3 regions of the Bacillus sp. 01N45 genome follow, and region 2 is predicted to be linked to each of the others. Evidence: riboswitches for the same ligand, from Rfam matches in the RefSeq annotation. Region 2 holds a riboswitch; each other region holds the start of a gene.
What was found. A riboswitch is a leader RNA that binds a small molecule or an ion and turns the genes downstream of it on or off. The one in region 2 is predicted to bind S-adenosylmethionine.
Positions count from the first base shown of each region.

Region 1 (9,950 bases), on a different contig from region 2:
CAGTAATTACTGCTACCAATTGTGTAACTAATATAATGACTAATAATGAAATAATATTTTTCTCTAAACTTACTCCCCCAAATATTATTGTATAATAGCCATTCGCTGCATATGTTGCGGGAAATAATTCACCGATTGTTTGATATGTTTTAGAAAGCATCTCATGTGGTACAATTACACCCGAACTTACAAGTTGTAATGATAGTGAAATTATATTAAAGATCATACCTGCATTTCCGAAAACAGTTATGAACATTTGTGTTAATGAAAGAAAGGCGAAGAAGACTATTGTCAATAATCCTCTTCCCCTTCTTTTTGCATCGAACTAAAACTCATCATAAATATAAACATAAACATCAAATATGTTCTCCACGTCAAAGAAGGTATATGTCCCGACCACAGATAGCTAATGAAATAGTTAATTCCCATAATACAAGACGATACTACTAAACTAATACTTATTAGTTTTGCATATTTGAACATAGCTTTTCTCCTTACTTTTCTATCTCTTCAAATTGCAGATTTATTGGCTCTTCTAGTAGTGTTTCATAAAAATTTTCAGCCAAATCTGTTGAAGGAATTTTTTCATCCACTTCATCAAATCGAATACTATCTAGCCACACACAACCTTCCCCTGATAATAAGACACCAAATGCTATACCAAGTGCTTCTTCTTTTATATCTAATACAACCGAGTACGATTGCCAGTTATTCGTATTTTTAATTGGGCGATTTTGCATGTTATCCATAGCGAGTGGTTCTGTATCTTTTCCGTCTACTCTCATCCACAATCCTGCCCAATCTCTTACGTTCTCACTCTTAACAAATGCTGTTAAACGTAATCTTTTACCTACATATTTATCTGCTCGGAACATTTGCATTAATGTTGAAAATCCTCCGTGCGTAACATTTTCTTTTGCTTTTATGTATGCAGATACTTTTCCTTGATGTGCAACTTCATAATCTAAGCCCATCTCATACTCAGCAGGATGACTTCCACTTAAGATCCATCCTTTCGATATTTCTTTGGTGGCAATTGAAACATTCTTTTAAAAGCTCTCGTAAATGCCTCTTGTGAGGAAAAGCCGTATTGTACTGCAATATCAATAACAGCCCTCTCCGTTGACACTAAGGCTTGCGCAGCATAAGTTAACCTTCTCTTTCGAATATAATCCGTTACACTCATCCCAACATATCTTTGAAAGATGCGATGAAAATGGTACATCGATACTGCACTGTGAGACGCCACTCTTTCTGTTGTAAGCTCCTCATGTAAATGATCCTCTATATATTCAATTGCTTGTTTTATCATCTCTTTATATTCTTCATGCATGTTAGTACCCCCTCACAACTTCAATTTACCATATACATACAAATCATTTTTGATTTAAATTGCGGATTATCCCTTGTGGCTATAGGGTAATAATTTATTTTCACCTCATACATAATTACATGATTTTGGGAAAAACTTGTATAGAACGAATTTACATAAGGAGGAATTTTTAATGAGAATTTTACTATCAGTTTTATTAGCTCTTATGCTAGTACCTGCATTAACAGGATGTAAAGCTCCTGTTAAAGAAGACACAACTTCTAATAAAAAGACTACAGAAGAGGCAAAGAATGAAGCTCCTGCTGATTTAAAACTAAACTTCAATGAATTCGATTTAAAGGCAGACTACCAAGATACAAAGAAAGACTACGAAGCTGACTATAAAAATGTAGCAGCAGATAAAAAAATGGAAGCAAAAATTGAAGATCATAAAGCAGATGTAAAATTAACAGGAGACGAGGCTATCACAAAATTAAGCCCACTTCTACAAGAATTAAAATTTAATAAAGATACTCCCGACCAAGAAGTAATCGATCAAGTAGTAAATGTGTTCAAACTTGATAAAGACTACCAAAAGTTTGATTTAGAAGTTGTCTTCTCTGATGGAACGAAAAAAGAATATAAAAGAGAAATAAAATAAAGAAGTAGGCGGTTGCCTACTTCTTTATTTTTGCATATCTTAAATCTGGTTTAGATCCAACATAATATTGAAGTCCAGATACTGATCCTTTTTGTAAGTAAGAATCAGAAGGGAATATAATTGGAATTAACGGTGAATCTGTAAACATAATATCTTCTGCTTTATGCAATAAATCAAAACGCTTATCTTCATTTTGTTCAACTTCTGCTTCTTTGATTAAAGCGTCAAATTCTTTATTATGCCATTTTGCATAGTTGTTTGGACCATCACCTGCATATAAATCTAGTTTAGTAATTGGGTCTAATAAAGAACCGCCCCATCCCATATAAGCTAATTGGAAATCACTTTGCTTATATGTATCGATGTAACTCTTCCACTCTTTATTTTCTAATTTAATATCTACACCAAGATTTTTCTTAAACATTTCCTGCATTGCTTCTGCTACTTTTTTATGCTGTGTATCCGTTGTGAATTTTAATGTTACTTCAGGTAATGTAGACCAACCTTGTTCTTTCATACCCTCTTCTAATAATTTTTTCGCTTCTGTTGTATCAAATTTTACGTAATCACCTTTTTCTTTACGGAAATCACGACCACTTTGTGTTTTTGCTCCTTCTGGAACGAATGCATATGCTTCTTGCGCATTATTCTTATACAGTTTTTCAACGATAAACTTACGATCAACTGCTAATGAAAATGCTTTACGTACTTTCGCATTTGTGAATGGCTCTTTTTCTACGTTAAACGAATAAATATAAGATGAGAATCCCGCAACACGCTTATATTCTTTATTTCCTTTTTCTTTCTCAATCATTTCTTGTGGTAAACCACTTAGTAAATCTAATTCTTTTGATTTGTATAATTGGTACGCTGTTTTAGAATCTGGAATAATACGAAACTCAATTTCTTTTAATGTTACCTTTTTATCATAGTATTCTTTATTTTTTTGTACTGTAATTGCTTGGTTATGCTTCCATTCTTTTAACGTGAATGGTCCATTTGTAATTAACTCTTTTGGATCTGTTTTTAATTTGTTGTTGTCATCAATTGATTTTTTAGATAATGGAATAAATAATGAACTCGCTAATTTTTGTTTAATAGAAGCAACTGGGTGCTCAAGTGTTACCTTTAATGTTTGAGGATCAACAACTTGAATACCAACTTGGCTTTCTTCACCTTTTCCAGTATTATACGCCTCTGCACCTTTAATAAAGTACATTTCTGTCCCATTCATAGAACCCGTTTTCGGATTTAATAATCGCTTCCATGCAAATTCAAAATCATTTGCTGTAATAGGAGAACCATCTGACCATTTAATATCTTTCTTTAAATGGATTGTATATTCAGTTCCATCTGCATTTACTTCTTCTTTCTCTGCTAATTCATTTTGATATTTCCCATCACTATCTTGCGTATATAAGCTTGAGAATAAATGTCCAATTACATAACCTGATGTGCTATCTGTTGCAATAGCGGAATCGAGTGTATATGGATCGCTACCAATATTCGTTACTAATCGATCTCCTTCTCCCTTACCAGCACTCGCCTTTTGCGCCTCTTTTTTACCGCAAGCGACAGAAGTAATTGCTAATACGGTCATAATGACAAATAATAAAAACTTCTTCATCCTACATTCTCCTTTAACCCGAAATTTTTGGTGTTGATGCTAATAATGTTTTTGTATAAGAATGTTGTGGATTACGGAATACTTCATCCGTATTTCCAAATTCAACAAGTTCTCCTTTATATAAGACAGCTACCTTTTCACATAAATAGTGAACCATCGGCAAATCATGCGCGATAAATAAATATGTATAGCCTTGTTCCTTTTGAATCTTTTGCAACAAGTGCACAATTTGGATTTGAAGTGAAACATCTAACGCTGAAATTGGTTCATCCAGGATTAATACTTCTGGCTCACATAATAACGCCCTTGCAATAGCGATCCGTTGACGTTGTCCTCCGCTAAATTCGTGTGGGTATCGATCAGTGTATCGTCTATCTAATCCAACACGTTCTAGCGCATCACCTGCTACCTCATCTTTCAATCCTTTATCACCTAAACCGAATGAAATATATCCTTCTGTTACGCTATCGCGTACTTTCCAGCGCGGATTTAATGCAGCTGTTGAATCTTGAAAAATGAATTGTACTTTCTGCAAGAAATCTCGCTTATGAGCTGATTTCAACTTGTGAACAACTTGACCGTTATAATCAATTTGACCAGACGTTGGGCTCTCGATCCCAGCTATGAGCTTACCAAGTGTTGTCTTTCCTGAACCACTTTCTCCAATAATGCCAAGCGTCGTTCCTTTCGGGATAGAAAGTGATATATCTTTTAGCGCTATGATTTCTTTCTTTTTACTTCCATACGTTTTCGTTACTTGCTTTACAGTAATTAAATCTGTCGTCATGAGGCATTCACCTTCTCTTTTGATTTCGCTTGGTCATGCTCTAGAACATGTTGCCAACAATGTGAACTGTGTTCCCCAGAATATGCTGTTCTATCAGGGAAACGATGAACACATTCTTGTATTGCTACTGGGCATCTATTTACAAATGGGCACCCAAAGCTATTTAACGTTTCAATTGATGGTGTTGTTCCCTCAATGGCCCTAAGTACCTTTTCGGAATCATCCATATTCGGAATAGCTTGCAATAAACTTTTCGTATATGGGTGCTTAGGTGAACCTATCACTTCTTGTATCGTCCCTTTTTCAACAACACGTCCCCCGTACATCACAACTACTCGGTCAGCTACTTCACGTACAAGCGCCAAATCATGTGTAATTAATAAAATACTCGTATTTTGTTTTTCTTTTCGCTCTTTTAATAACCCCATAATTTGCTTTTGAATCGTTACATCTAATGCAGTTGTAGGCTCATCTGCAATAACGAGCTTTGGGTGACACGCAAAAGCAATTGCTAAACAAATACGTTGCCTCATGCCTCCGCTTAATTGATGTGGGTACTGTTCAAAACGTTTCTCTGCTTCATGTATCCCTAAATCATTTAATAAGTTAATCGCAATTTCTTTTGCTTCTCTTTTCGATTTTTTCTCATGTTGCAAAATCACTTCTGTAATTTGCCTTCCTACTTTCATCGTCGGATTTAAAGAGGACAGAGGGTCTTGAAAGATAAATGAAATATCTTTCCCTCGAATTTGATTCCATTCTGATTCTTGTAAATTCGTCAACCTTTGAGATTGGAAAGAGATGCTTCCGTCATCAATGTGAATAGATTCTTGATTTAATCCGACAATAGATTGTGCTGTAACACTTTTTCCTGAACCACTTTCTCCTACAAGTGCAACGATTTCACCTTCATTAATAGAAAAGGAAACATGCTTCACAATTGCTTGCTTACTATTCTCTTTTTCAACGACCAATGTTACGTTTTCTAAAGATAAGAGCTGTCCCATGTTTTTTCTCCTTTCGATTCCGTTTTACAATCTTCGGATCAATTGCATCTTGCAAACCATCACCAATTGCATTAAATGCAAACATAATGAGTGCAATCATGATTGCTGGGAAGAATAATTGCCACCATTCTCCGCTTAGTAATGTCCCGAGTGCATCGTTCGTCATCGTTCCCCAGCTCGCTGCTGGTGATTGTACTCCGAGTCCGATAAAGCTTAAAAATGATTCTGAGAAAATAGCTGCTGGAATTGTAAATGATAAATTTACGATAATAATGCCTGTTAAATTCGGAATGATGTGTCCGTATATAATCTTCATATGCGATGTACCTAATCGCTCTGCTGCAATAACAAATTCTCTTTGCTTTAAAGATAATACTTGTGCCCTAACGAGACGTGCCATGCCAATCCATCCTGTTAATGCAAGGGCAATAATAATTGTAAAAAGCCCTGGTTTCATAACGATTAATAATAAAATAACAATTAATAAATATGGGATACCGTATAACACTTCAATCCCTCGTACAATCCACTCATCAATTAACGTTCCAAGGCGACTACGTCCTCTCACATATCCACTAAAGCCCCCGATTAGTACACCTATTCCTATATCAAGAGCCGCTGCCACTAATCCAACTGTTAGTGAAATTTTCCCTCCAGCCCAGGTGCGCGCCCATATGTCCCTTCCTAAATCATCTGTTCCGAACCAATGCTCACTACTAGGTGGGAGGTTTGTTGCTTCTTTTACTTGTTCACTCGCAGTAAATGCCGTTAAACTTTCGCCAACCAGTGAGAAAATAATAATTAGTAATAACGTCACTGCCCCTAAAACTGCTATAGGGTTTGATATAAACTTGCGAAACACTTCCTTCTTTCGACTAATCGTTTGCTGATCTTTATTTATCGTTAATTCTTTTTTCTCCTCATTCGTTAATAACTGTTTATTGATTTCATAAGCTCCCATTTAAATGCCCCCCTCCTTACGTAATAGAACGAATACGCGGATCCACAATACGGTGAATAATATCTGTAATGAAAATACAAGAAATTAATAATGCACTATAGAAAATCGTTGTTCCCATAATGACCGGATAATCCCGGTTAAAAATGCTATCTACAAAATATTTTCCTAGACCAGGAATGGAAAATATTTTTTCAATAACGAAAGTTCCTGTTAAAAGTCCAGCCATTAACGGTCCAACAAATGTAAGTACCGGAACAATCGCATTTCGAAGAGCATGTCTTATAATGATTTTCTTAATTGGTATGCCTTTCGCTCTCGCTAGCTTAATATAATCACTCTGCAAAACTTCAATCATATTAGAGCGAACAAATCTTGTAATAACCGCGATTGGTCCTAACGCTAATGCGAAGGATGGCAATACCGTATGTTCGAATGTGCCCCAAGACGCTACTGGTAAAAGTTCAAATTGTATAGCAAATACTTGTATAAATAGTGGTGCTAAAATAAAACTTGGAATAGAAATACCGAGAATCGCAAGTAAGCTCACACTATAATCAATTACTTTCCTATGATATAGAGCTGCAAATGTACCTGCTGCAATTCCGACTAATAATGAAATAACAAGTGCTTGTAAACCAATAATCGCTGATGGACCAAATCCTGTCGTTATAATTTCTGATACACCTTGACCTGTGGATTGAACAGATTCACCAAAATCAAAATGAACTACGCCATCTAAATAAGCAACATATTGATTCCATAACGGTTCATCAAGGTGATACTTCGCTCTCATGTTTTGTATCACTTCTTCAGGAAAGATTTTCGCATCTGATGAAAATGGATCCCCTGGAATGATATGCATAATCAAAAATGTTACTGTTGTAATGACCCATAGCGTGAACACCATAACCGATAGTTTTTTAATAACATACACTTCAATAACCCCCTAAACAAATGTATTTACTTTGTTTTATTGACATATTTGTTCCTATTACTTTTCCGCTTCTTAAAACACAAAAAGCCTTGATCTTAAAAAATAAGATCAAGGCTTAATAAACGAAGGCCCATCACTTATCTTTCAAGACTTGCTTGCTGGAATTAGCACGGTGTTCCTGTTACAGAACCCGCTGCTGAGGTGTCATAGGGCCAGTCCCTCTACCTCTCTGGATAAGTAAATTGCTATATTATTATTTGGTTCAAATTGTATATTTTGAATTATAATTCTGAAAAAATGAAAAGTCAATCAAATTGGATATATTTAGAAAAATCAGTTTTCGCTCCTTTTATCGAAATTACAGTTTTCTCTTATAATAAAAAGAAATAATATTAAAGAAGTTATAAGATGGATCCCTTGCTTCTTGCTACTATAGGATTACCATTAACAATCGTTATACTTGTCATCATCGGGGTCTATAAAGTGAAACTTTAATCAGTGGGGGGCATCCCCCACTGATTATTAGTTGAACCAATCGGGCTTTTAGGGGCAGTGGATCCCCTACCTAACTTCTTTGCTTTCACTGAATTTTGAGGTGGGGGTCTTACTGCCCGGCAAATAGCGGGATAAACTCTTTATTAAAAAGAAACGTATCACTTCTTTTTATACTCCATTCGATAGATAATATTACCAGACAAACAATCTCTGAATTTCACGAAAAACAAAATGTATTAGTATCCGGGGATGAAGACGGAGATGGTAAGAAGAAAAAATAACCTTGCGCGTACGCAAGGTTATTTTTTCGTTTCTGCTTGAAAACGTTTATAGTATGTTGATGCTGTTGCAAAGTTAATTTCTATATCACGAATCAATGATGAGTCTTCTTCTTTAGCTAACTTCTGTAATTTTTTCATTGCTTGTTCCGATTCATTCAAGAAACCAGCGTATACCTCATGTTCTTGCTCTTTCGATTTTGGAACACGAATTTCTTTACGTATATTATCAATATCTTCTAACATGCTAGTCGTTACCTTTTGCACATCTTCTTTATATGTAGCATTCGTTATTTCCTTACCGCCCTTTTCTTTTGCCACTTCAAATAACTGTAGTGCTTTATTAATTTCTTTATTCATTTTCATATCGTATTTTTCATGTACTGCACGGTATTCTTTCATCTCTTCTGTTTGCTCAGTAGATTGCTCTACCTTTTCTTTCGGTTCTTTCGTATCTTTATTTCCATTACATCCTGCTAGAAGGATCATACTTCCCATTACAGCAATACCCAAAACCTTCTTCATCTCTTCTTCTCCTTTTATCTACAGCTACTACTCATTATAGTTTCTTTTATCTCCACTTGTTATTATACCGAGAACATCCTACTTTTTACACTTAAGACGCTACCTTAATATACATGCCTACATTTTTGTCACAGTATCGTCACTTTATGCAAATAACTTTTGCACTGCTTTACTACATCACCTTACAAAACTGTAAGCACACATAAAGAACAAACCATGCTAGACTTACATATGCATAACGCAAACATATGTAAGTTTTTAAGGAGAATCATCTATGTACAACACAATGCCTTTTATGGGAGAAGATATTCGTGTCCTTATTCGTGAAAAATCACTTCATATCGAAAATACAGAGAGCCTTCGCCGCGTATTAAAAAAGAAACATGCTCCATTTAAGTTAGCCCAATATTTAAAACAACAACATACAAATCAATTTCATACCGTGCTAAATATATCAGATAAATCATTAACAATCGAAATCATCGGTCATGTCTACATTGGAAACTTCGCAGATATCTTAAAAGAAATCCCACGTATACCGAAAATTGCTCCTATTATCGTTAAAAAAGCGTATAAAATTACCGACCATACCGATATTATCGACTGCGGGGAAAAAGAAGTCGATAGTAATCGCTGGGCGTGGGATAAACTTGCTGTTTTATATGATACGATCATGAATAATATGTATGAGGTATTTCAAAGAAATGAAAAAAAGAACTGATTCAAATATTCCCTTTGAATCAGTTCTTTTTTGTTAAGCCTCTAAATTTTGTCTTTGTTGTAGTTCAAACTGCTTTTCACTTCTTCTGGCCATAAATAGATAACATAATACAGCACCAATTTCACAAAGAGCTATTACAACCCCCATCGGTAATGCGGTGTTGCTTCCACCAATACCTACTAACGGTGCAACAAGTGCTCCTGAAATAAATTGTAATAAACCTAATAAAGCCGACGCTGTTCCTGCAGCTTGTTTCTGATTTCTCATCGCTAATGAGAACCCAGTTGTTGATACAACCCCGACACTTGATACGACAAGGAATAACGAGCATAAAACACCAATTAAACCTATTCCTAGTAAGATTGTCAGTAGTAAAGATAAACCACCAACGGCTGCAATAATAATACCGGAAACGAATAACGTTTTCTCATTCACTTTCCCTGCTAAACGGCCCGTAACCTGACTAGCAATAATAATACCGATACCGTTAATCGCAAAGAATAAGCTAAATTGCTGTGGTGATGCTCCGTATATGTTCTGCAACACAAATGGTGAGCCCGAAATGTAAGCAAACATTGCCGCCGTTACTAGCCCTTGTGATAATGCATATCCCATAAACAAACGATCTTTTAACAGTTTTCC
Region 1 is NZ_JBFTQW010000016.1:26,438-36,387, reverse strand. Features, by position in the region: gene AC1DMU_RS26335 (ABC-2 transporter permease) at 1-295, opposite strand, end outside; gene AC1DMU_RS26330 (hypothetical protein) at 292-483, opposite strand; partial or broken gene AC1DMU_RS26325 (helix-turn-helix transcriptional regulator) at 495-1,333, opposite strand; gene AC1DMU_RS26320 (YusW family protein) at 1,506-1,973, shown strand; gene AC1DMU_RS26315 (peptide ABC transporter substrate-binding protein) at 1,990-3,600, opposite strand; gene AC1DMU_RS26310 (ABC transporter ATP-binding protein) at 3,614-4,387, opposite strand; gene AC1DMU_RS26305 (ABC transporter ATP-binding protein) at 4,384-5,394, opposite strand; gene AC1DMU_RS26300 (ABC transporter permease) at 5,351-6,355, opposite strand; gene AC1DMU_RS26295 (ABC transporter permease) at 6,372-7,289, opposite strand; SAM riboswitch class I at 7,424-7,529, opposite strand; partial or broken gene AC1DMU_RS26290 (DUF3951 domain-containing protein) at 7,698-7,775, shown strand; partial or broken gene AC1DMU_RS26285 (DUF3951 domain-containing protein) at 7,927-8,065, shown strand; gene AC1DMU_RS26280 (hypothetical protein) at 8,084-8,587, opposite strand; gene AC1DMU_RS26275 (hypothetical protein) at 8,862-9,308, shown strand; gene AC1DMU_RS26270 (multidrug effflux MFS transporter) at 9,342-9,950, opposite strand, start outside.
Region 1: it holds a riboswitch for S-adenosylmethionine, as region 2 does, so the genes downstream of both, AC1DMU_RS26295 (ABC transporter permease) here and mtnK (S-methyl-5-thioribose kinase) in region 2, are expected to answer to the same signal.

Region 2 (9,950 bases):
CTGCAACGTGTGCTTTTTCTAGTAAAATATTAGAAAATTGCTCAGATGTATATCCTTTCGGAACAGGAAGCCATGCAAAGAATGAGCCTGTTGGAATGTCTACATTCCAACCAATTGAGTGACAAGCTGAAACAAGAGCGTTTCTTCGAGATTCGTAACTATTTACAAGGTCTATTACGCAAGACTGTGAACTTAATAGTGCTTCGCGGGCAGCATCTTGAACTGCACCAAAAATACTAACATACATATGATCTTGTAATAAGTTAATTGTCTCAATCACACTTTCATTCCCCACAGCAAAAGCGATGCGCCATCCAGCCATATTGAAAGTTTTCGATAGAGTGTAAATTTCAATACCTGTATTTTTAGCACCGTCTGCTTGCAAGAAACTAACAGGTTTTTGACCATCGAATCCAATAGCACCGTAAGCAAAATCATGAACGACTAATATATTATGTTCATTAGCAAAATGAATGGTTTCATCAAAGAAACCTTTTGATGCAGTAGCACCGGTAGGATTATTTGGATAGTTTAAAAACATTAACTTTGCATGCTTAGCGGTAGCGGCATCAATTTTTGTATAATCTGGTAAAAAATTATTTTCTGCAATAAGCGGCATTGTTTCAAATTGTGCTTTTGCTAAAGCAACTCCTGATAAATAATCTGGATAGCCTGGATCTGGAACGAGAATAGTATCACCAGGGTTTGTAAAACAAAGTGGTAATTCTACTAATCCAGCTTTTCCACCAAACAAAATAGCAACTTCTGTTTTTGGATTTACTACTACATCATATTCGCGTTGATAGAATGTTGCCACGGCTTCTTTTAAACTTTCGTGTCCGCGAAATGGTGGGTATTTATGATGAATGGTCTTTTCAGCAGCATCTTGTAAAGCTTTTACGATATGCTGCGGTGTTGGTTGATCTGGATTACCTTGACCTAGATTAATAACATCGTGACCATCTGCAACGACTTTGTTAACTTTTGCAACAAGTGAAGCAAAAAATTGTGTAGGCAATGATGTTACTATCTCAGAAGGTTGAAATAATTTCATACTTTCCACCTCTTTTGAAAGTTGTTACAATTCTAGTGACAAATGATATAATCTTTCCAGTATTTTGTAAAGAAAAAATTAAGAATGGGGCTGACAAAATGAAAGTCGCATGTATTCAAATGGATATTGTCTTTGGAGATGTAGAAAAAAATATTGAGAATGCTAAAAATAAAATAAGCGAAGCGATGAAGGAAAGACCAGATGTGATTGTCTTACCAGAACTATGGACAACGGGATATGATTTAACGAGGCTTACTGAAATTGCAGATAGGGATGGATTGCAAACGAAAGAAAAGCTGAAAGAATGGTCGAAGCAATATGGTGTACATATTGTCGGTGGGTCTATAGCGAAGCAAACAGAACAAGGTGTTACAAATACAATGTATGTGGTAAACAAGGAAGGAGAACTAGTCAATGAATATAGTAAAGTGCACTTATTTCAGCTTATGGATGAACATAAATATTTAATCGCTGGAAATAGTACAGGTGAATTTAGGCTAGATGATGTAGAGTGCGCCGGCACAATTTGTTATGATATTCGTTTTCCAGAGTGGATGCGCGTTCATACTGCGAAAGGTGCAAAAGTTTTATTTGTTGTAGCAGAATGGCCATTGGTTCGTGTAGCGCATTGGCGTTTGTTATTGCAAGCAAGAGCAGTTGAAAATCAGTGTTATGTTGTTGCATGTAATAGGGCAGGAAAGGATCCGAATAATGAGTTTGCCGGTCATTCTTTAATTGTCGATCCTTGGGGCGAAGTTGTTGTAGAAGCGAATGAAGAAGAAGCAATTTTATTGGGAGAGCTTCATTTTGAGAAAATTAAAGAAGTACGCAAAGGAATTCCAGTTTTTGCAGATCGTCGTCCAGAATTATACAAATAAAATGTTGACAAGTGATTTTTATTCTTGGTATAGTCTTCAACATAAAGTTAAAAATTCAAAAAATTATACAACTCTTATCAAGAGCAGGTGGAGGGATTTGGCCCGATGAAGCCCAGCAACCGACCGTAATACCATTGTGAAATGGGGCGTTTATTTACGCCAAAAGGCACGGTGCTAATTCCAGCAGAAAGTAAACCTTTCTGGCAGATAAGAGGGGAGAAGATAAACTTCAAACCTCTTTCTTTGTGGAAAGAGGTTTTTCTACGTCAGAAAAACCTCTGAATTAAAAAAGGGGGAGAAGACGATGGGATATTATTCATTAACTGAAACGACAGCTATACAATATGCGAAAGAACACGGTTATTTTGAAAAGAAAGCAAATGTAGTTTGTCATGAAATTGGAGATGGAAATTTAAATTACGTGTTCAAATTAGATGATGGAGAGAAGTCTATTATAATAAAACAAGCACTGCCATATGCGAAAGTAGTTGGTGAGAGCTGGCCACTGTCTATAAAAAGAGCGACGATTGAAAGTAAAGCATTACAAATTTTTGCGAAGTATGTGCCGGAATATGTGCCGGTAGTGTACAGTCATGATGAAGAGTTAGCAGTAACAGTCATAGAAGATCTATCAAGGCTAACAATTGCAAGAAAAGGATTAATAGATGGAGAGGAGTACCCGCTTTTATCCCAACATATTGGTCGCTTTCTAGCACATGTGTTGTTTTATACTTCAGATTTCGGTTTACAATCAGAAGAGAAAAGGGTACTAGAAGGTGCATTTGTAAACCCAGATCTTAGTAAAATCACGGAAGATTTAGTGTTTACAGATCCGTTTAGTCATTATGATACGAATGATTATGAACCAGAGTTACAACTAGCGGTGGATGAACTATGGAGTGACAAAAATTTAAAATTAAAAGTAGCACAGTATAAATATAAATTTTTAACGAGAAAAGAAGCGCTTATTCATGGTGATTTACATACTGGTAGTATTTTTTCATCCCCTGCTGAAACGAAAGTAATTGATCCAGAATTTGCAACATATGGTCCATGTGGATTTGATCTTGGCCAATTTATTGCAAATTTATTATTAAATGCACTATCCCGTGAAGAGGAAAAAAGAAGTGTGCTATTTTTCCATATTGAGAAAACATGGAGTTATTTTGTAGAAGCTTTTACGAAGTTATGGATTGGAGAAGGTGTAGAAGCATATACGAAAGAGAAACAATGGTTGCCAATTATTTTGCAAAATATTTTTACGGATGCCGTTGGATTTGCCGGATGTGAGCTTATCCGTAGAACAATTGGCTTAGCGCATGTAGCTGATTTAGATGGAATAGCAAATAAAGAAACGAGAATTCAAGCTAAGAAACAAGCGTTATCCTTAGGTAAAGAACTAATAAAATATGAATCTAAGAGTGCTGATATTCAACTGTTCCGAACATTATTTCAACAGACAGTTTCTGGAGGGATAAAAGCATGAGTACAATTGTTACTGTTCCGAGATCTGTCAGTTGGAAAGGTAATGCCATTGCAGTATTAAATCAAACAAAGTTGCCGCATAGTACAGAATACAAAACATTAACGACGATTGAAGAGGTATGGAAAAGTATTGTCATGCTAGAAGTACGAGGAGCACCTGCAATTGGAATTGTAGCTGCATTTGGCTTGGCACTTGCATCAAAAAAATATAATACTGTACATATGGAAGAATTTCAAAAGAAGTTTAATAGAGATTGTAATTATTTAGGAACGTCACGCCCAACAGCAGTCAATTTATTTTGGGCAATCGATCGTATGAGAGAATCAATTCGAGAAATTACTACAATAAAAGAAGCACAAAAAAAATTAGAAGAAGAAGCGCTTCTCATTCAGCAAGAAGATGAAGCAGTATGCCGGAGTATTGGAGAACATGCATTAACATGTTTTAAAGATGGTGATCACATTTTAACAATTTGTAACGCTGGAAGCATTGCAACTGCTAGATATGGTACTGCATTAGCACCGTTTTATATTGGGAAAGAAAAAGGTGTACGTTTACATGCGTATGCGTGTGAAACGAGACCGGTTTTACAAGGCGGGCGTTTAACGACCTGGGAATTAAAACAGGCAAATATTGATGTAACACTTATTACCGATAATACGGCAGCTCATGCTATTCAAACGAAAGAAATAAACGCGATTATTGTAGGAGCGGACCGAATTGTCGCAAATGGAGATACAGCAAATAAAATCGGAACAATGAATTTAGCTATATTAGCAAATTATTTCGATATTCCATTTTACGTTGCAGCTCCGTTATCTACGTTTGATATTACGAAACAAACAGGTACAGAAATTGTTATTGAAGAAAGAGATGAAACCGAAGTTACGAAAATTTTTGGAAAACAAGTGGCGCCAATTGGAACTGATGTTTATAATCCTGCATTTGACGTAACACCGAATGAATTAATTACAGGTATTATTACTGAAAAAGGCATCATACACGGAGATTATAAACGGGAAATTGCATCATTATTTGAAAGACAAGCTAATACATAATAGCTTGTTTTTTTTATGCCTAAATGTTTTCTTTTCTCTTATTTATATAATGGAAGGAGGCGGAAAAGATGGAAGAGTGGATCAGGATGGTAGGTAATGTAGGGTTTCCGATTGTTGTAACATTATATTTACTCCATCGTATTGAAAGTAAATTAGATGGGGTAATTGTTGCAATCGAGAAACTCCCTAAACAATTACTAAAGTAGGAAGGTCCTCGCGATAGAAAGTAAAATAAAGTTTGCTCTTCGTGAGCAAACTTTATTTTTTACCCCGCATTAATGGGCAGTAAAAGCCTTCACTTTATTGAGCAGTATAACCACCATCGATAACAACGGCTTGTCCAGTTATACCTCTTGCTTTTTCACTCGCTAAAAACATAGCATAATCAGAGATTTCTTGTACTTGCAATAAGCGTTTTTGTGGTACAAGTGGATAAATAACATCTTCTAAAACATTTTCAAGTGGTACATTTCGTGTAGTAGCTAAATCTTGTAGTTGATTACGTACAAGTGGGGTATCGACATAACCAGGACAAAGCGCATTAACGGTAATTCCGTGAGTAGCGCCTTCTAAAGCGGCAACTTTTGTTAATCCGATTACGCCATGCTTCGCGCTATTGTAGGCGGATTTTCCTGCAAATCCAACGAGGCCATTAATGGAGGCTACATTAATAATTCGGCCATACTTTTGTTTTTTCATGATTGGGAAGGCATGCTTAATTGCGATAAAAGGAGCGATTTGCATAATTTTAATAAGTAGTTCAAACTTTTCAGTTGGAAAGTCTTCAATTGGTGAAACGTGCTGCATTCCTGCGTTGTTAATTAATATATGTAATGAACCGAAATGAGTAACGGTTTGAGAAATTGCAGCGGTAATCTCTTCTTCAGATGTAACATCACATTTTAAACCGATAGCTTGATAGCCTTCTTTTTGTAATTGTTCAGCAGCTTCTTTTGCACGTTCTTCAAGACGATCGGTAATCACAACTTTTGCACCTTCTTTTGCGAAAGCGTTTCCCATTTCATAACCAATACCGCTTGCAGCACCTGTTAAAAAGACAACTCGATTTGTAACCATGGTGAAAAACATCCCTTCGTAATAAAATTCTCATATTGCTCTATTTAGAGAGGGGATAATAAAAATCCTGCAAAGATTTGGAAAAATATTGTTAGCTATCTTGTTTTGCAAAATAGCCTCTGCTATACTATTTTGTAAAGCAAGATACTTACGCTTATCTATCTTGTAAAACAAGATAGTGGGAGGATTTGAATTATGTCGACAAGTCAAATGCTGAAAGGGATTTTAGAAGGATGCTTACTTGCTATTATTTCTGAAGGTGAAATATACGGTTATGAAATGAGTGAAAAGCTAGCGAAGTATGGCTTTACTATGGCGAGTGAGGGAAGTATTTATCCGCTATTAATACGAATGCAAAAGGAAGGATTAATAACAAGTGTAATGAAGGAATCTCCATCTGGCCCAAAGCGAAAATATTATACATTAACAGAAAAAGGCGAGGAAGCACTTAATGAATTTATGGATCGCTGGGAAGCGATGCAAAGTAGTGTAGAGCGTCTACTTGAGGGGAAGGGGAGAAAAAAATAATGTTATCAAGTGAAGCACGAAAGTTTTTATTAGATATGAGATTATTTTTAGTGGCAAAGGGTGTGAAAGAAAGCGATATTGAAAATTTTATAGAAGATGCAGAACTTCATTTAATCGAGGGTGAGAGTGATGGGAACAGTGTAGAAGATATTTTCGGAAGCTCACCGAAAGAATATGCAAATGAACTTGTAAAAGTAATGGAAAGAGATAGACAGGAAACGTGGAGACAAATTGGTTTTACAGTAATGAATATTGTATCGTTTTGGATTATTGCTTCTATCCTAATAGTGAATAACGGATTATTACAGATCTCACTTATTCAGTGCGTTGGGTATAGTTTGTCATTGATTTTAGTTGTTATAGGTCCTAATTTTTTACTTCGCAAAATGACCTTCGTAACAAGCTTTACAAAAACGTGGTTTTCTATGTGGTTTTTAGTTATGGTAGCGCCAATGTTTTTAATGGGGGCTGTTACGATACTAGATGTAATCTATCCTACCAAAACGTTTACATTCACCCAAACGCAAAGTTATATATTAGCTGGAGCTATTTTTATGATCACAGTAGCGATAAATATATATTTTGAAGGATGGTTTAAAAACTTATATTTAATTATTCCACTTTCGATTATGTTACTGTTTAAAACATTTACATCAGAAGATCTCGTGCCAATGTTATTTCAAATTATATGTTTATACGGAAGTTTGTTTATTTTAATTTTCCTTGAAATTATGATGAAGACGAATAGAAGAGAAACGGTTAAATAAGGGAGGGGTTATCATGCAGATTTCCAAAGAAGGAGAAAAGTTTTTAATCGATACGAAAGTGTATTTAATAACAAAAGGAATGAAAGAAGAAGATGTGGACGCTTTTATAGAAGATGCAGAGCTTCATTTAATAGAAGGTGAGAAAGAGGGAAAGACGGTAACGGATATATTTGGTGATTCACCAAAAGAGTATGCGGAAGAATTGGCGAAAGAGATGGAGAAGGATAAAGGTGGGAGTATAAAGAGTATTCTTGCGATGATAATTGGTATTGGCGGGTATTGGATATTAACTCATATTTTATTTAATAATCCAAATCAGCAATTTACACTAACGAATATACAGTTAATTGGCTATCCTATCGTCTTAATCATTACGATTATTGGAACCATTGTTGCGTTTAGAATGTCTTCTTTTAAAAATAAATTTGTAGAGTTCGGAATTATTTACATAATAGTAATGGTTCCCATTTTATTATTAGTATTATTGATGTTTGTTGATAAATGGTACGGTACACCTATTTTGCAATTATCGACAATGCAAACATATATATTAGCAGCAAGTATCTTTTTATTACTTTTCGTTGGAGAAGTGTATGTCCTTGGTTGGATGGGTGTTTTGGTGCTAATTGTTCCTTTAGCGATTATGTTTATATTTAAAGGATTAGAAGAAAAAAATGTATTTTGGGGAATTGCAAAGATATTACTTATGTATGGAAGTATATATGGGTTAATGAGATGGTCTTTAAAAATTGAAGAGAGAAAAAGTGTAAACTAGTATTTCAAAAAAGTGGCTGCTCTGGATATACAAAAAATTATTTCCAAAGAAATACTATATTTTGATTTTTAGAGGGATTCGTTTTAGGTGTATAGTGTATCCTTTGCAGCCGGTATATCGTTTATTAATTGGAATAAATTGTTTTAAACAGTAACATGACAGTTACTGTTTTTTTCTTTGTAATAAAGAACTTTGTAAAGAGAGTGCTTTTTGTTCGTTTGTTAATAAGGATTGAATATGGACGTTTTCAGGACGAGGTACGATAGGGTACATAAGATTTGTTGGAGAAGGATGGTGCTCCGAGCCAGTTGGGGAATGAGGATCTGCGTGAGTAAGTTTTCCATGAACACGTCTTGTAAATAAAATATGACCGACTTCGTGAGCGAGCGTATATATATTTTTCATGGGAGCAGCCGAATTTGTTAAAACGATATAACCAGTAAGTTGCTGTTGTTTGGCTAAAGAGTACGCGCAGGCAATTACGGCTGTTTCTTTGAAATAATCACTGCCAATATAACAAATGTAAAGGTCGCATTCAGGAGCTTCATTTACACATGTTTGGAAAAAGGATGCTAATTTTTCCTGACTTTGAATAGAATTTTTATAACTAATTTCACGGTCAGAAAAACGAAAAAGTTCATTTAAAATAATTACGTCTTTAATTTGAAATGTAATGGGGTGCCAAATTGATTCTGCAACTGCTAAATCTTTTGCAATACGGTCATCAGAAATATCGGCGCCTGGAGTAATGCAAATACATATATTGACGTATGGATCCATAAGGAACACCTCAACTGAAAAAATTCTTTCTATAATATATGTTGGGAAAAGACCCTATGTATGGATAAAAGCCTTGTTTATTACAAGTCGAAAAAATTTCATAGTTCTATAACATGGTGTGGTCATCTTTTTGATATAGTAAAGAAAAGGGGGAGAATATATGTATACATTAAAAATCGTTTCAGACAGAGAAGCACTTTATCAATTTGCGAGTTATGTAAGAGTTGTACAAGGGGTTGAAGATGTATATGTAGAGGTGGGAGAACCTTTATATGAACATCCATTAATGAAGTTTTATGTACATATTAAGCTGGAGGAAACATATGAGCAACATAAAGCGTTACAAGAAATAGCAAGATTAGTAGAATTAGGGCGTTTTACATACGTTCATTATCGTAATGATGAAATTGAAGAAGCTTTTGAAGCTGTAAAATATGAAAGTTTTAAGAAATAAAAATGGAAAAAAGGAAGCGAAAGCTTCCTTTTTTTTCTTGGAAATTACATCAACAAAAGGAGAAGAATTTTGTTATGATAAGGGAGGGTGAGGAAAGGAGAATTTACATAATGGGGTATATTGAAGAGTTACGCAAAGTTGTTGGGACAAGACCACTTATTCTCGTTGGATCAGCAATAATTATACTAAATGATAATCAGGAAGTATTGCTTCAATATCGTTCAGATACATATGATTGGGGTGTACCTGGCGGCGCGATGGAACTAGGAGAAACGACGGAAGAAACTGCTCGCCGAGAATTATTCGAGGAGACGGGATTAACTGCAAAAATAATGCAATTTCTAGGTGTCTTATCAGGAAAGGAAGTATATTTCCGTTATCCTAATGGGGATGAAATTTTTAATGTTATTCATCTGTATCAGGGGCATCATGTGAGTGGAGAATTAAGGCTTGATCATGAGGGATTGAAGCTTCAATATTTTCCGGTAGATAAGTTACCAAAATTGAATGAAACGACAGAGAAAATTTTACAAAAATTTTTATATGCATTAACAGAATAGAAGGTTAATTCCTTCTATTTTTATTATATTAAATATTTTGATTTTTTAGTATGTTTATAGTATGATAGATGCAGACATACATCTTATGGAATTTCACCTAAAAACTGACTAGGGTACATAAGAGAGGGGCAAGTGCAAAATGCATAATGTTGTTATTACAGCTGCAGTTCGTTCGCCAATTGGAACTTTTGGAGGAGCGCTAAAAAATGTAACGCCAGTAGAATTAGCGGTTCCTGTACTTCAGGAAGCTGTAAAACGAGGCGGGGTAGAACCACACGAAGTTGATGAAGTAATTTTAGGTCATTGTATTCAAAGAACTGATGAAGCAAATACTGCAAGAACAGCTGCATTAGCGGCAGGATTTCCTGACACAGTTACGGGTTATACAATCCAACGCCAATGTTCTTCAGGTATGCAAGCAATTATGTCAGCTGCAATGCAAATTCAATTAGGTGTAAGTGATGTTGTTATTGCAGGTGGAGTAGAAGCAATGAGTTCAAGCCCTTATGCATTAAAACAGCACCGCTGGGGAC
Region 2 is NZ_JBFTQW010000001.1:330,555-340,504, reverse strand. Features, by position in the region: gene AC1DMU_RS01680 (aminotransferase class I/II-fold pyridoxal phosphate-dependent enzyme) at 1-1,054, opposite strand, end outside; gene AC1DMU_RS01675 (carbon-nitrogen family hydrolase) at 1,069-1,932, shown strand; SAM riboswitch class I at 2,004-2,146, shown strand; gene mtnK (S-methyl-5-thioribose kinase) at 2,237-3,418, shown strand; gene mtnA (S-methyl-5-thioribose-1-phosphate isomerase) at 3,415-4,476, shown strand; gene AC1DMU_RS01660 (YvrJ family protein) at 4,545-4,682, shown strand; gene AC1DMU_RS01655 (3-hydroxybutyrate dehydrogenase) at 4,777-5,553, opposite strand; gene AC1DMU_RS01650 (PadR family transcriptional regulator) at 5,749-6,081, shown strand; gene AC1DMU_RS01645 (DUF1129 domain-containing protein) at 6,081-6,848, shown strand; gene AC1DMU_RS01640 (DUF1129 domain-containing protein) at 6,862-7,623, shown strand; partial or broken gene AC1DMU_RS01635 (DNA-binding protein) at 7,634-7,770, shown strand; gene AC1DMU_RS01630 (DUF955 domain-containing protein) at 7,786-8,403, opposite strand; gene AC1DMU_RS01625 (DUF3928 family protein) at 8,564-8,857, shown strand; gene AC1DMU_RS01620 (NUDIX hydrolase) at 8,968-9,417, shown strand; gene AC1DMU_RS01615 (acetyl-CoA C-acetyltransferase) at 9,557-9,950, shown strand, end outside.

Region 3 (9,950 bases), on a different contig from region 2:
AACTATCAGTATCACGTATTAGACAATCCTTCTGTTTCTGATGCGGAGTATGACCGTAATATGCAGGAGCTTATAAAATTAGAAGCAGAGAATCCAGAGTTTATGAGTGAAGACTCTCCCTCCATTCGCGTTGGGGGGACTGTTCTTGATATATTTGAAAAAGTAACACATAAGTCACCGATGTTAAGTTTAGGAAATGCATTTAACGAAGGAGATTTACGTGATTTCGACCGACGAGTACGCCAAGGAATTGATGATGCGAATGTAAGATATATATGCGAATTAAAAATTGACGGACTTGCTGTTTCACTTCATTATGAAAAAGGACGCTTCATTCAAGGGGCAACACGTGGTGATGGTGTAACAGGTGAAGATATTACCCAAAATTTAAAAACGATTAAAGCGATCCCGCTCCGTTTAAATGAAGAAGTAACGTTAGAAGCACGAGGCGAAGCTTATATGCCGAAGCGTTCATTCGTTAAGTTAAATGAAGAAAAAGAACAAAATGGTGAAGATGTATTTGCGAATCCGCGTAATGCGGCGGCAGGTTCAATACGCCAACTTGATCCAAAAATTGCAGCGAAGCGTAACTTATCTATGTTTGTGTATGGTCTTGCGAATGTAGAAGAAAAAACAATTCCATCACATAGTGAATCGCTGGATTTCTTAGGTGAACTTGGATTCAAAACAAATCCAAATCGACGTACATGTGAGACAATTGAAGAAGTTATAGCTTATGTAGAAGAATGGCAAGAAAAACGTCCGCATCTTGATTATGAGATTGATGGAATCGTTATAAAAGTAGATGATGTTGCTCTTCAAGAAAGTTTAGGAACTACAGCAAAGAGTCCAAGATGGGCAATTGCTTATAAATTCCCGGCTGAAGAAGTTGTAACAAGATTAACAGGCATTGAATTAAGTGTTGGTCGCACAGGAGTTGTAACACCGACAGCAGAGCTAGAGCCAGTGCGAGTAGCTGGTACTATCGTTCGTCGTGCTTCTTTACATAACGAAGATTTAATTCGTGAAAAGGACATTCGAATTGGTGACTATGTTGTAGTGAAGAAGGCTGGAGATATTATTCCTGAAGTTGTGAACGTTATTTTCGATAAGCGTACTGGTGAGGAAGAAGAATATCATATGCCAACGCATTGTCCAGCATGTGAGAGTGAACTAGTTCGTTTAGAAGAAGAAGTAGCACTTCGTTGTATAAATCCAACTTGTCCAGCTCAAATTCGAGAAGGGTTAATTCATTTCGTTTCAAGAAATGCAATGAATATTGATGGACTTGGAGAACGTGTCATTACACAACTCTTTGATGCGGATTATATTCGTACATTTGCTGATTTATATTCGTTGACGAAAGAGCAATTATTGCAGCTAGAACGATTCGGTGAAAAATCAGCAACGAATTTAGTGCAAGCAATTGAGAATTCTAAAGAAAACTCATTGGAGCGATTATTATTTGGCCTTGGTATTCGCCATGTCGGAGCAAAAGCAGCACGTACATTTGCAGAGCATTTCGAAACGATGGATGCGCTTGTGAAAGCAACGGAAGAAGAACTAAAAGCAATTAATGAGATTGGTGAAAAAATGGCTCAATCCGTCGTGACGTATTTTGATAATGAAGACGTATTAGAGTTATTACAACAATTTAAAGAGTATGGCGTGAATATGGCATACAAAGGTATAAAAATTGCTGATTTACAAAATGTTGAGTCGTACTTCGCAGGAAAAACTGTCGTTTTAACAGGTAAATTAGAAGTTATGGGACGTAGTGAAGCGAAGAAGAAGATTGAGGCATTAGGTGGAAAAGTCACAGGAAGTGTTAGTAAAAGTACGGATTTAGTTGTTGCAGGTGAAGCAGCAGGTTCGAAATTAGCACAAGCGGAGAAGCATAATGTTGAGGTTTGGAATGAAGAGAGGTTCTTACAAGAGCTAAATAAGTAAGAGGTGCAAACTTACCATGAAAAAAATAGCATTAGCGGTATTAAGCCTTGGTCTACTTGTAAGTGGATGTAGTGCAGGTGCCGATAAAGATGAAAAAGTGGCTGAGAAATCGGGGAAAGCAAAAGAACAAGCAATCGTTCCGAAGTACTCTATTTCGGATGAATATTATAAGACGACTATTCCATTTTATGGAGGAAACGCCCGTGGCTTAGTTGTGCAAGGAGTAAGTAATCGTCTTGATATAGATGAATTTGAAACAGGATTAATGCGTATTGCGAAAGAATCATTTAGTACGAAAGATAATGTTTTAAAAGGCGGAAAGTCCCTAAATACTCAGTATATACAGATGCTTGTTAAAAGAAAACGTACAGATGCAGAGCAAAAGGAACTAGAAAATACACTAAAAAAAGATGCGGTTAAATTCCCGAACATAGGGTTAAATCCCGCATTAGGTGCAGGATCCGAATCATTAGAGGCAAAAAATAAAAAAAATCCAATATATATTTCAAATATTTTAGAGCATGATTATTATGTGAACAAAGGCGAAAAAGATGAGCGTAGTGGCATTGTAGTCGGTTTAGCAATGAATTCGGTTCATTATTATGAGGAAGAGCATGGGTATCCGCGTGAGGCTGCGATTTCGAATGAAAAAATGTTAGCTGAAGGGAAAAAAATGGCGCCAGAAATCTTGAAAGTTATGCATCAACAAGATCCTGAAACAAAAAACCTTCCGATAACATTTGCAATTTATCGTCAGGCTCCGAAGTCTTCGCTCGTACCAGGTAACTTTGTTTCTTATGCGAATGTTGAAAAAGGCAGTGAAACGGTTGAGGATTGGAAACAAATTAATGAGAAATATTATTTGTTCCCATCTGAACAAGCGAAAACAGATAATAAACGTGAAGACCTTGCGAGAGTATCGAACTTTAAAGCAAAACTAAGCGATTATTTCCAAGGCGACTATACAGCTGTTATCGGTACTGGTATGTATAGAGATGATGAATTAAGAGAAATAAAGCTTGATATTCCTGTCCAGTTTAATGGGAAAGCAGAAATAATTGGTTTTACACAATATGTAGCTGGGCTTGTTATGGAATACTTCCCGAATTATATGAAAGTACAAGTAACGATTAAATCTGTAGAACGTCCAGAAGCGATTATTATACGTGAAGCGAAGCAAGATGAACCATTTGTGAAAATTTTAGATTAAATAGAAGGGCCGTTCCTTTATGGAACGGCTTTTTTTCTTGGGTAATTTTGTTATAATTTAAAATGTTATAAATAATGGGGGTAAGGGGTAAAGCACATGGACGAATTAAGTTTTCAAGTCATTATTTTATTAATTGCATTCGGCTTTTTAGCAGCTTTTATTGATTCAGTTGTTGGCGGTGGAGGATTAATTTCGCTTCCAGCACTTATGTTTGTTGGTTTACCACCAGCTTCGGCAATTGCAACGAATAAATTAGCTGCAACGATGGGGACGTTTACGAGTGCAGTTTATTTTATTCGATCAGGAAAGGTCGATTTTAAAATTGTAGGAAAGTTAATCCCGTTAACTGTTATAGGAGCGGTCGCAGGCGCTTTAGTAGTAAAGTTTATTCCGCCGGATATTTTACGTCCGTTAGTGCTTGTGATGTTGGTGTTTATTGCCATTTATATTATTGCAAAAAAGGATTGGGGAAGTGTATCTACCTATAAGAAGATGACGAAAAGAAAAACATTAATATTTTTCTTTGTTATTTTAATGATAGGGTTTTACGATGGATTTTTTGGACCAGGGACAGGATCCTTTTTAATTTTTGCATTTTTATTAGTTGGTTTGGATTTTATTCAAGCGGCAGCATCTGGAAAACTTTTGAACTTTGTTAGTAATATCGTATCTTTAATTACTTTTTTATTTTTAGACGTAATTCATTTTGAATACGGTATTATTATGGGATTGTCGATGATTTTTGGCGCTTATTTTGGATCGAAGTTTGCAGTCCAAAAAGGTGTTGGATATGTAAGAACTTTATTTTTGTTAGTAACTATTTTATTGATTGGAAAAAACATTTTGGAATATACTCATATTTTGTAGAGTTATACGTATGTATAACTCTATTTTTTTATTATATTTTAAAAATTAATTAATTTTTAAAATATAAGTCTAGGAATATTTGAATAAATCTAAATTATCGTGTAGAATAATGTTGTAAAATGTAAACGTTTTTCTAAGGGGAGGCTAAAAAGAATGGTAGTAGCATACAAACATGAGCCATTTACAGATTTTTCAGTGGAGGCTAACAAATTAGCGTTTGAAGAAGGTTTAAAGAAAGTAGAATCTTATCTTGGACAAGACTATCCATTAATTATTGGGGGAGAAAAAATCACTACAGAAGACAAAATTGTTTCTGTAAACCCTGCAAATAAAGAGGAACTTGTTGGTCGCGTTTCAAAAGCAAGCCGTGAGTTAGCTGAAAAAGCAATGCAAGTAGCGGATGAAACATTCCAAACTTGGAGAAAATCAAAGCCAGAAATGCGTGCAGACATTTTATTCCGTGCTGCAGCAATCGTTCGTCGCAGAAAGCATGAATTCTCTGCTATTCTTGTAAAAGAAGCAGGTAAACCATGGAATGAGGCAGATGCTGATACAGCAGAAGCAATCGACTTTATGGAATATTATGGTCGTCAAATGTTAAAATTAAAAGACGGAATTCCAGTAGAAAGCCGTCCAATTGAATATAATCGTTTCTCTTACATTCCATTAGGAGTAGGTGTTATCATTTCTCCTTGGAACTTCCCATTCGCAATTATGGCAGGTATGACAACAGCTGCTTTAGTTTCTGGTAACACAGTATTACTAAAACCAGCTAGTACAACTCCTGTAGTAGCAGCGAAATTCATGGAAGTGTTAGAAGAAGCTGGCTTACCAGCTGGCGTAGTAAACTTCGTTCCAGGTAATGGTTCTGAAGTTGGTGACTACTTAGTAGATCACCCTCGTACACGTTTCGTGAGCTTCACTGGATCTCGTGATGTAGGTATCCGTATTTATGAGCGTGCAGCGAAAGTAAACCCAGGCCAAATTTGGTTAAAACGCGTTATCGCTGAAATGGGTGGTAAAGATACAATCGTTGTTGATAAAGAAGCAGATCTTGAATTAGCAGCTAAATCTATCGTAGCATCAGCATTCGGATTCTCAGGACAAAAATGTTCTGCATGTTCTCGTGCAGTAATCCATGAAGATGTATACGATTACGTATTAAATCGTGCTGTTGAATTAACGAAAGAATTAACAGTTGCTAATCCAGCTGTTTTAGGTACAAACATGGGTCCTGTTAATGACCAAGCTGCATTTGATAAAGTGATGAGCTATGTTGCAATTGGTAAAGAAGAAGGTAGAATCTTAACAGGTGGCGAAGGAGACGATTCTAAAGGCTGGTTCATCCAACCAACAATCGTTGCTGACGTTGCAGAAGATGCTCGCTTAATGAAAGAAGAAATCTTCGGACCAGTAGTAGCATTCTGTAAAGCAAAAGACTTTGATCATGCACTTGCAATTGCAAACAATACAGAATACGGTTTAACAGGTGCTGTTGTTACTAATAACCGTGACCATATTGAAAAAGCACGTGAAGAATTCCATGTGGGTAACTTATACTTCAACCGTGGATGTACTGGTGCAATCGTAGGTTACCAACCATTCGGTGGCTTTAACATGTCTGGTACAGACTCTAAAGCTGGTGGCCCTGACTACTTAGCACTTCACATGCAAGCAAAAACTACTTCTGAAACTTTATAAGAAATAGTAGAAGAGATCTTCGCAGTCTGCGAAGATCTCTTTTTTTTTTTTTTTTTGAAAAAATTTCTATATATGGATTAAGATAGATATAAGTAGAGAAACTAATAATGTAATAAGGTTTACTTCAGTAAATAAGGTATATTATATTTGTTGAATAGATTCTCTTTAAAGACAAGAAAAGTAGGTGAACAAAGTGGGAAAATATCAATTGGATTACAAAAGTCAGGTATCTGTGGCAAAGTTTCATGAAAAACAGACGCCTGCCAAATTTGATAAAAAGCAGCAAATTGAAAAATTGCGTGCGGAGTATTTGAAAAAGAAGCAAAAACAAACAGATAAATAATATGTTACGTTTTTAATAGGAGAAACTAGTTCTAATTACCGTATATTACCATTCGATAATTAGAACTAGCTAAATCCTATTAATATCGGGATAAACATGTAAATAGAAACAAAACAATGAGAAAAGTTGACTTATTAGTCATATTTTTTAGTATTCATTTTAAGGATTTCCTGTATAATACAATTTGAAAGAAAATCTATGGTTTGACAAGAAACACTCTTTTCGGTTTTGCTCATTGAAGGGAGTGTTTTTTTGTAGCCACAAACTCCTCTGTACTCATTACAGTTGCGTATACTCCATTTAAACTAGCCAAAATTGTGTTATGAATATAAACGGCTGGTATAGTAGCATTCTTAAAAGAAAGATCTTTTGTAGCACAAGCATCATGTATAACGGTACATGGAAAGCCGAAATCAAAAGCAGCCCTTACGGTAGCATCAATACACATATGAGTCATCATCCCGCATATGACGACGTGTTCAATGTCTAAACGTTGTAATTGTTCTAGAAGATCAGTTTCGCGAAAACTATTTGGATAATGTTTGAGTATAACGGTTTCTTCTCTAAGTGGACGTACGCTTTCATGAATATGTACACCCTCTGTATTGGGTAGGAAAAAAGTAGCGTCATCTTTTATTGCTACATGTTGGATATGAAAAATAGGTTCGTTTTTCGTTCTAAAGAGTTGTAGCAGCTGACGAGCATATTTGCTTGCTTCTATTGGATTACGCAATTCCATCTTTCCGTGTTGAAAATAATCATTTTGAATATCAACGAGTAAAAGAGCTGTTTTCATATATTTATCTTCCTCCGGTTTCATATTCAAATAATGGTATTCAATTTATAGAGGTGATTCTCCTTTTAAAAAAATATGAAGGAGAAGAATTTTACATAACTTTAAAAAGCAATATTATATTGTGATTTTTTATTTGAAAATTTTAATAGAGAAATAATTAATATTTTTCTAAAAAATGTATTGACTCTTATTATTCTGAGTTCTATAATGAGAATTAATTAAACGACAATTAAATCGATACATTCTTATCCAGAGAGGTGGAGGGACTGGCCCTACGATACCTCAGCAACGGGTTTTTTAATACCGTGCTAACTCCAGCAAGCCTTATAAAAGGCTTGGAAGATGAGAAGATGTGACCGAGTACATATAAGTGCTCTCCTTCTTATCTTTACGGTTGATAAGAAGGAGAGCACTTTTTATTTTACCTCGAAAGCTCTACTTCAAGTTTTTACAGCATATAGGAGGGGAAAAAATGATTTCTTTTAACAACGTAAGTAAAGTATATGAATCAGGTGGGCAATCTGTTCATGCGGTGGAGGATGTAACATTATCAGTTGAGAAGGGCGAAATTTTTGGCATTATCGGTTTTAGTGGCGCTGGAAAGAGTACGTTATTACGCCTAGTAAATATGTTAGAGAGACCAACGGCGGGAACGATTTCAATAGATGATAAAGATATTACATCACTATCGACGAAAGAATTACGGAAGCTAAGACAAAGAATCGGGATGATTTTTCAAAGTTTTAATTTATTTAATTCAAGAACAGTGTTTGGGAATATTGCTTATCCATTAAGGTTAGCGAAAGTACCAAAAAATGAGATAAAAGAAAGAGTAAATGAACTGCTAAAGTTTGTAGGATTAGAAGATAAAGCAAACTATTATCCAGAGCAACTATCAGGCGGACAAAAGCAGCGTGTTGGCATTGCAAGAGCTCTTGCAACATCGCCAGACATTCTTATATGTGATGAGGCAACATCAGCTTTAGATCCAGAAACAACGACAGAAATTTTGAACTTATTAAAGAAAGTAAATCGAGAATACAATGTAACAATTCTTCTTATTACACATGAAATGCATGTTGTGAAAGAAATTTGTCACCGTGTAGCTGTAATGGAGAAGGGAAAGGTTATTGAAGAAGGAAAACTGTTTGATGTTTTCACACAACCAAAAACAAAGACAACTCAAAACTTTGTACGCTCCATTATTAATGATCATTTACCGGAAAGTGTTCTAGGGAAAATTCAAAATGGTGGACAGATTTATCGCTTAACATTTACTGGGGAAGAGACAGGGCAGCCGGTACTATCATATATCGCGAAAAACTATAACGTCGATGTAAACGTACTGTATGGAAATATTATTGAACTCCAAAATGTGCTATTTGGAAATCTTCTTGTAGAATTGCAAGGTGAACAGAAGGAAATTCAAAAAGCATTACAACATCTAAGACTGCAAGTGCAGCTGAAGGAGGTAGAAGCTCATGCGAGTTGATTGGAGTATATTTTGGCCTCGCATAGTAGATGCGACGGGGGATACCCTCTTAATGGTAATCGTAACCCTTATATTTGCTACAATTCTTGGTATACCCCTAGGTTTACTGTTGTATGTAACGAGGAAAGGAAACTTTTTAGAAAATAAATGGGTCTTTTCTATTCTTAATATCATTATTAATACAATTCGTCCGGTTCCATTCATCATCTTCTTAGTAGCTTTAAGCCCACTAACAAGAAGTGTTATCGGAACGACGATTGGAACAGCAGCAGCAATCTTTCCAATGACGTTAGTTGCGTCAATTGGTATTGCTAGAATGGTTGAAACAAATCTTGTTTCAGTTCCAAAGGGAGTCATTGAAGCAGCTCAAGCGATGGGTGCTTCACCATTTAGAATTGTTTTTGAAATTCTTGTACCAGAAGCGTTAGCGCCATTGATTTTAGGTGTTACGTTTATGACAGTTGGTTTAATTGAATTTTCTGCAGTTGCTGGGCTTGTCGGTGGTGGCGGTCTTGGTGACTTAGCGATGACATATGGTTATCAACGTTTTGATACATCAGTTATGTTCGTAACGGTCGTTTTACTTATTATTCTCGTACAGGTAGCTCAAAATTTAGGAAACTACTTTGCGAAAGTCTTTTTACGTAGATCATAAAAAGGAAGAGGGGAAAAGAAAATGAAGAAAATTTTAGCATTTGCATTATCAGCGATTGTAGGAATTTCAGCGTTAAGCGGCTGCTCAAGTGGAGACACGGGGGTAGGAGCAAAAGAGAAAGTAGTTCGCGTTGGCGTAACCGGAACAGATGGAGACGCTTGGGAAATTTTAAAGAAAAAAGCTGAAAAAGAGGGAATTAAAATTAAACTGGTTGAGTTCTCTGATTACACAACGCCAAATAAAGCGTTAGCTGATGGAGATATTGAACTAAACTCATTCCAGCACGTTGCTTTCTTAGAGCAATTTAAAAAAGAGCATAAGTTAGATATTACAGCTGTCGGTACAACGCAAATTGCACCAATGGGCTTATACTCTGAAAAATATAAGAAGGCAAATGAAATTCCAGATGGTTCAGAAATTGCGATTCCAAATGATCCAACGAACCAAGCTCGTGCATTAAAACTTCTTGATGCAGCTGGATTATTAAAGCTTAAGAAAGACTTTGGCTTATTCGGAGATCCAAGTGGCATTGCTGAAAATCCGAAGAAGTTAAAAATTACACCGGTTATCGCACAGCAAACACCTCGTGTATTAAAAGATGTTGCAGCTTCAGTTATTAATAACGGTGTTGCTGGTCAAGCTGGATTAGATCCAGCGAAGGATCCAATTTTCTTAGAAGATCCAAAGAATGAAAATGCGAAGCCATATATTAATATTTTCGCAGCTCGTACAAAAGATAAAGATGATCCAACACTGAAAAAAGTAATTGAACTATATCATTCAAAAGAAGTAACAGATGCAATTAAGAAAGAAACAAATGATGGTTCCATTTCAGTAGATCTTTCACTTGAGGAGCTTGAAAAAATCGTAAAATAATTATCGGGTTTAACGATTAACAGTAGGAACCCCTCCGCTGTTAGCTCGTTCAACATATAA
Region 3 is NZ_JBFTQW010000009.1:18,983-28,932, forward strand. Features, by position in the region: gene ligA (NAD-dependent DNA ligase LigA) at 1-1,950, shown strand, start outside; gene AC1DMU_RS20265 (CamS family sex pheromone protein) at 1,967-3,160, shown strand; gene AC1DMU_RS20270 (TSUP family transporter) at 3,257-4,027, shown strand; gene pruA (L-glutamate gamma-semialdehyde dehydrogenase) at 4,181-5,728, shown strand; gene AC1DMU_RS20280 (hypothetical protein) at 5,922-6,071, shown strand; gene AC1DMU_RS20285 (cysteine hydrolase family protein) at 6,304-6,867, opposite strand; SAM riboswitch class I at 7,110-7,216, shown strand; gene AC1DMU_RS20290 (methionine ABC transporter ATP-binding protein) at 7,340-8,359, shown strand; gene AC1DMU_RS20295 (methionine ABC transporter permease) at 8,349-9,014, shown strand; gene AC1DMU_RS20300 (MetQ/NlpA family ABC transporter substrate-binding protein) at 9,036-9,890, shown strand.
Region 3: it holds a riboswitch for S-adenosylmethionine, as region 2 does, so the genes downstream of both, AC1DMU_RS20290 (methionine ABC transporter ATP-binding protein) here and mtnK (S-methyl-5-thioribose kinase) in region 2, are expected to answer to the same signal.